DNA from 2 places in the Serratia sp. CoH_134_PS_4 genome. Region 2 is predicted to be linked to the other one. Evidence: predicted binding sites of a transcription regulator. Region 2 holds the regulator's gene; the other holds the start of a gene.

What was found. The regulator PhoB, encoded in region 2, activates phosphate uptake and scavenging genes when phosphate is short. The targets are predictions, from matches to a motif close to CTGTCATAAAACTGNCNNAT.
Region 1: a site for PhoB is predicted at 1,715-1,734, ahead of pstS (phosphate ABC transporter substrate-binding protein PstS). Genes of this name have one in related genera too.

The regions. Positions count from the first base shown of each region.
Region 1 covers NZ_JBXWKI010000007.1:257,831-261,266, reverse strand. The annotation lists gene glmS (glutamine--fructose-6-phosphate transaminase (isomerizing)) at 1-1,474, shown strand, start outside; gene pstS (phosphate ABC transporter substrate-binding protein PstS) at 1,811-2,851, shown strand; gene pstC (phosphate ABC transporter permease PstC) at 2,943-3,436, shown strand, end outside.
Region 2 covers NZ_JBXWKI010000004.1:254,287-257,722, forward strand. The annotation lists gene AC2FCQ_RS09525 (PstS family phosphate ABC transporter substrate-binding protein) at 1-292, opposite strand, end outside; gene phoR (phosphate regulon sensor histidine kinase PhoR) at 308-1,624, opposite strand; gene phoB (phosphate response regulator transcription factor PhoB) at 1,649-2,338, opposite strand; gene sbcD (exonuclease subunit SbcD) at 2,554-3,436, shown strand, end outside.

The DNA.
Region 1 (3,436 bases), on a different contig from region 2:
CAGCTCCGAGACCGACACCGAGGTTATTGCTCACCTGGTGCATTGGGAGCAGCGCCAGGGTGGCACTTTGCTGGAAGTCGTTCAGCGTGTGATCCCTCAGCTGCGCGGCGCTTATGGTACCGTGGTGATGGACAGCCGTGACCCAAGCGTGCTGGTGGCCGCACGTTCCGGAAGCCCGTTGGTTATCGGTCGTGGCGTGGGTGAAAACTTCCTGGCATCCGATCAGTTGGCACTGTTGCCGGTTACCCGCCGTTTTATCTTCCTTGAGGAAGGTGACGTGGTAGAAATGACCCGCCGCTGCGTGAGCATTTTCGATAAGCAGGGCAACGCCGTTGAGCGTCCTGAGATTGAATCCCAGGTGCAGTACGATGCGGGTGATAAAGGCGCTTACCGCCATTACATGCAAAAAGAGATCTATGAACAGCCGCTGGCGTTGAAGAATACCCTTGAAGGGCGTTTCAGCCATGGCCAAATCAACCTGAGCGAGCTGGGCCTGCGTGCCGACGAACTGCTGTCGAAGGTTCAGCACGTGCAAATTATCGCCTGTGGGACGTCTTACCACTCCGGGATGGTTGCGCGTTATTGGTTCGAATCCCTGGCTGGCGTCCCTTGCGACGTCGAAATTGCATCCGAATTCCGTTACCGCAAGTCTGCCGTGCGTCCAGATAGCCTGATCATTACGCTGTCGCAGTCCGGTGAAACCGCCGATACGCTGGCGGCGCTGCGCCTGTCGAAAGAACTGGGGTATCTGGGGTCGCTGGCGGTGTGCAACGTGGCCGGTTCTTCACTGGTGCGTGAGTCCGATTTGGCGCTGATGACCAAAGCCGGTACAGAGATCGGCGTTGCTTCGACCAAAGCCTTCACCACCCAGCTTGCGGTATTGCTGATGCTGGTGGCGCGTTTGGGCCGTCTGAAAGGCATGGCAGAAAGCGTTGAGCATGACATTGTGCATGGCCTGCAGGCGTTGCCGGCACGTATCGAACAGATGCTGTCGATGGATAAGAGCATCGAGGCGCTGGCGGAAGGTTTCTCCGACAAGCATCACGCATTGTTCCTGGGCCGTGGCGATCAGTACCCGATCGCGATGGAAGGGGCGCTGAAGCTGAAAGAGATCTCCTATATTCACGCGGAAGCCTATGCCGCCGGTGAATTGAAACACGGCCCGCTGGCGTTGATCGACGCCGATATGCCAGTGATCGTGGTTGCGCCAAACAACGAACTGCTGGAAAAGCTGAAGTCCAACATTGAAGAAGTGCGCGCGCGCGGCGGCCAGCTGTACGTGTTTGCCGATCAGGACGCCGGTTTCGTCAGCAGCGAAGGCATGACCATCATCCCGTTGCCGCATGTTGAAGAGATCGTGGCTCCTATCTTCTACACCGTGCCGTTGCAGTTGCTCTCTTACCACGTTGCGCTGATCAAAGGCACCGACGTTGACCAGCCGCGTAACCTGGCGAAGTCTGTCACAGTAGAGTAATCCCTCTTTGTTAGACTCTGGAAGCCGGCCGCTGCGCCGGCTTTTTTCATGGCCTAATCAAATATGACAATGATGCGACAGCCGGGATAAAAGTTGTCATATTCAAGCGGATAGATGAGATGTAATGTGTTTTTTTATTGATTAATTATTGCGTGTTTTTCTCTTTAACTGCATGATTTTTATTTGATTACTGTGTTTCTTTTTGCGTTGTAATATAACTGTCATATTTCGTACATTTTACTGTCACCAAACTGTCCTATTTTCCCTCCTGCAGCAATACTTACTCTGATGAAAACGACTCGAAGTCGATTTTTAAATATCCCATTAGGAGGGATTATGAAACTGATGCGTACCACCGTCGCCAGTATTGTGGCAGCGACTTTCTCCCTGACCGCCGTGTCCGCGTTCGCTGCTGCTAGCCTGACCGGTGCAGGTGCGACATTCCCCGCTCCGGTATATGCCAAGTGGGCAGATTCTTATCAGAAAGAAACCGGCAACAAAGTTAACTATCAGGGCATCGGCTCTTCTGGCGGCGTGAAGCAAATCGTTGCCAACACCGTTGACTTTGGTGCTTCTGATGCACCTTTGACTGACGAAAAACTGGCTGCTGATGGCCTGTTCCAGTTCCCTACCGTGATCGGTGGCGTCGTACTGGCGGTGAATATCCCGGGTATCAAATCCGGCGAACTGATTCTGGACGGCAAAACCCTGGGCGATATCTACCTGGGTAACGTGAAGAAATGGAACGACCCGGCGATCACCAAACTGAACCCAGGCGTTAAGCTGCCGGATCAGAACATTGCCGTTGTCCGCCGCGCTGACGGTTCAGGCACTTCGTTCGTGTTCACCAGCTACCTGTCAAAAGCCAACGCACAGTGGAAAGAGAAAATCGGTGCAGGCTCTACCGTTAACTGGCCAACCGGTCTGGGCGGCAAGGGTAACGACGGCATCGCAGCCTTCGTACAACGTCTGCCAGGCTCTATCGGTTACGTTGAATACGCTTACGCCAAGCAAAATAACCTGGCTTACACCAAGCTGATTTCTGCCGACGGCAAAGCCGTTAGCCCAACAGAAGAGAGCTTCAGCGCTGCCGCCAAAGGCGTGGATTGGAGCAAAACCTTCGCTCAGGATCTGACTGACCAGAAAGGCGACAATGTGTGGCCAATCACGTCCACCACCTTCATTCTGGTGCACAAAGAGCAGAAAAACCCAGCTCAGGGCACTGAAGTCCTGAAGTTCTTTGACTGGGCATACAAAACGGGTGCCAAACAGGCTAATGACCTGGATTACGCCACTCTGCCGAAAGAAGTTATCGAGCAGGTGCGTGCAGCATGGAAATCCAACGTAAAAGACAGTTCAGGTAAAGCGCTGTACTAACAACGCAGGGGCGCGTGTTTCAGCGCGCCCCACTCAGTTTTCAGGGTCTAACCCATGTTGGGCCTGCCAGGGTTAAAATAGAGAGTGATCTATGGCTGAGTACAAGCCGACCATTAAAGCACCGAGTAAAAATGGTGACGTTATCTTCAGCGCGCTGGTAAAACTGGCAGCGCTGATTACCCTATTGTTGCTGGGCGGCATTATTGTTTCACTGATCTTTGCCTCCTGGCCGAGCATGCAGAAATTCGGCTTCTCCTTCCTGTGGACAAAAGAGTGGGACGCACCTGCTGAGCAATTCGGTGCATTGGTACCTATCTACGGCACCGTTGTCACCTCACTGATTGCTCTGATTATCGCCGTGCCTGTCAGCTTTGGTATTGCGTTGTTCCTGACCGAGCTGGCACCTAACTGGTTGAGACGCCCACTGGGTATCGCCATTGAATTGCTGGCAGCAATCCCGAGTATTGTCTACGGCATGTGGGGCCTGTTCGTGTTTGCCCCGCTGTTTGCCAAATATTTCCAGACCCCGGTCGGCGACGTTTTGTCGGGTATCCCTATTGTCGGTGAGCTGTTCTCTGGCCCGGC
Region 2 (3,436 bases):
GTTCGAACGCCGAAACCTCTGCCGCTTTCATCGGTCGGCTCATCGGCCCAAGCTGCGCCGCCCCTGCCGCCAATGCGGTGGGGGCAGTAGAGGACCCCGCGGCCTGGATCTGCAAATTAACGTTGGGATAATGCTGACTGAAATCTTGCGCCCACAGCGCCATGAGATTTGCCAGCGTATCGGAACCGACGCTCGACAAATTACCGGACAGCATGCCGTCCGGCTGCGCCAGCGCGCCACGACTCGCCAACAGCACCAGGCAAAGCAGTAGCCCTCGGGTAATTCGGATCATTGAGCCTCTCGCGCGTTAATTTTTCACCGCATTCTCTGATAAAGCTGCGGGAACAATCAACCGGTTAGGCAAGGTAAAAATGAATCGGGTACCCATGCCCTGTTCGCTGAGGATCTCCAGACGTGCGTCATGATGACTTAATGCATGCTTAACGATCGCCAACCCCAACCCACTGCCGCCAGTCTGGCGTGAACGCGCCTTATCAACGCGGTAAAAACGTTCGGTCAGACGTGGAATATGCTCTGCAGCGATGCCCGGCCCGTTATCACTGACCTGGAACTGCGCGCCGCTTGGCGTTTGTTGCCAGCTCACCTCAATATTGGTGCCCTTTGGCGTGTGATTCACAGCGTTATACACCAGGTTGGATACCGCACTGCGCAACTGGTCGTCGTTGCCAAAAACCTTAAGCTGTTCGTTCACCCGGAAAGTAATCTCATGGTTCCCGCCGCTCAATGACTGCGCTTCGCGTTGCAGCACTCGCAGCATCAACGGAATATCGACCCGCTCGTTCATTTCTACATTTGGCGCGGCTTCAATACGCGACAGTGTCAGCAGCTGCTTGACCAGACCATCCATGCGGCGAGTCTGTTCCTGCATGGTGCCCAACGCCTTGCCCCGCAGTGAACCATCCAGCTCTTCGTCGCTCATCATTTCCAGGTAGCCCTGCAATACCGTCAGCGGAGTACGCAACTCATGACTGACGTTGGCAAAGAAGTTGCGCCGGGCGCCTTCAAGCTGACGCATTTGTGTAACGTCACGCGCAACCATCAACAGTTGCCCTTCTGAATACGGCATCACGCGAAACTCAACGTAATGCTCATTGTTCAACTGCAGCGTTAACGGTCGAGAGAACTCCTGCTGTTGCAGATAGTGGCTGAATTCCGGATAACGCAGCAGGTTCAGGATGTGTTGGCCGTTATCTTCAGGCCAACGGAAACCCAGCAGATGCTGCGCCAACCCGTTACACCAGAAGATGTTACCTTCAACGGTCGTCATCACCACCGCATCAGGCAGTGACTCTGCGCCGCTGCGGAAACGTTTGATCAATAACGCCAGCTCACGACGTCGGCGACGGTTTCGCTGTTGCATCTGGTATAAGCCGTAAAACAGCGGTTCCCAGCTCCAGCGCCCGGGTGGCGGTGTCATGCTGCGGTCAACCCACAGCCAGTGAGAAAGTTTAAGTTGGTTGTAGAAGTTCCACACCAGCGCAGCCAGCACGGAGGCAAGCAGCAACCAGGGCAGATAACCGAAAATCAGCCCCAGTAATAAGGCAGGTAGGCAGAAAAGGGCCAGCTCCAGGGCCAGCCTCTTCCAGGATAGACGTTCTAACACGGCATATTCTCCAGCGCGGCGCGATCAGTAGCGCGTTGAGAATCGGTAGCCTGTGCCCCGAACGGTTTGAACCATTTTGTCATGACCAGTGGTCTCTAACGCCTTACGGAGTCGGCGGATATGCACGTCAACGGTGCGGTCTTCCACATAAACGTTAGTGCCCCAGACGTGATTAAGCAACTGTTCGCGGCTATAAACTCGCTCAGGGTGGGTCATAAAGAAGTGCAACAGCTTGAACTCGGTCGGCCCCATATCCAGCGCTTGCTCGTTAGCCATCACGCGGTGTGAGGAAGGGTCCAGGCTCAGCCCTTGCATTTCAATCACTTCTTCCACTGCCATGGGTGAAATACGGCGCATTACCGCCTTGATACGTGCCACCAGTTCCTTCGGCGAGAACGGTTTGGTGATGTAATCATCCGCACCGACTTCCAGACCACGAACCCGGTCTTCTTCTTCACCACGCGCTGTCAGCATCATCACCGGAATATCGCGGGTTAGCGCTTCACGCTTCATATGCTTGATAAACTGAATGCCGGATCCCCCGGGTAACATCCAGTCGAGCAACACTAAATCAGGGAACGGTTCAGACAGGCGTGTCACGGCACTGTCATAATCCTCGGCTTCCAACGGTTGGTAACCATTCTGTTCCAACACAAAGCACACCATCTCACGGATCGGCGCTTCATCTTCCACCACCAATATGCGTCTTGCCATCGTCAATCCTGCCAATGTGTTAGCTATCTGCGGGCGCCATTATGCGTCAGTTTTATGACACTTTTATGAAAAGAACACCCTGTTATAGGCAGTAAGCATAGCGATTATTTCCAACGTCAAAGAAAAATCATTCAGTTGTCATAATGATTCCGTCACGACAGCCGCCGCGGTGCCCTTTATAATCACCGCCATTAGCTTATCGCCCCGGGAGTGTCATGCGCCTGATCCACACCTCTGACTGGCATCTTGGCCAGTACTTTTTCACCAAAAGCCGTGCCGCCGAGCACCAGGCTTTTCTGCGCTGGCTGATAGACCAAATCGAGCAACATCAGGTGGATGCACTGATCGTCGCCGGGGACCTGTTCGATACCGGTTCGCCACCCAGCTATGCCCGCGAACTGTACAACCGCTTCGTGGTAGAGCTGCAACATACCGGCTGCCAATTAGTGGTGCTGGGAGGTAACCACGATTCCGTGGCGACCTTAAATGAGTCGCGTGAATTGCTTTCCTGCCTGAATACGACGGTGATCGCCAACGCGCAGGCTGAAACCGAACAGCAAATCGTGGTCCTGAACCAACGCGACGGCCAACCGGGCGCCGTGCTGTGCGCCATCCCGTTCTTACGCCCACGAGATCTGCTTACCAGCCGAGCCGGTGAGTCAGGCGTGCAAAAACAGCAGGCGCTGCAAGAGGCCATCGCAGAACATTACCAGACGCTTTATCACGCCGCCGGTGCACGCCGCGACGCGCTCGGCCTGGCACTGCCTATCGTTGCCACGGGCCACCTGACAACGGTTGGCGTCACCACGTCCGATTCCGTGCGCGATATCTATATCGGCACGCTGGATGCCTTCCCGGCGCAAGCTTTCCCACCGGCCGACTACATCGCATTGGGGCATATTCACCGTGCGCAGAACGTCGCAAAATCCGAGCACATTCGCTACAGCGGTTCGCCGATCCCACTCAGTTTCGACGAATTGGGCAAAGCAAAAAGCGTGTTCATGGTGGATTTCTCCGCAGGTGCTTTGCAACAGGTCAGTACGCTGGACATTCCCAGCTTCCAACCTATGCAGCTTATTAAGGGTGATTTAGCGCAGA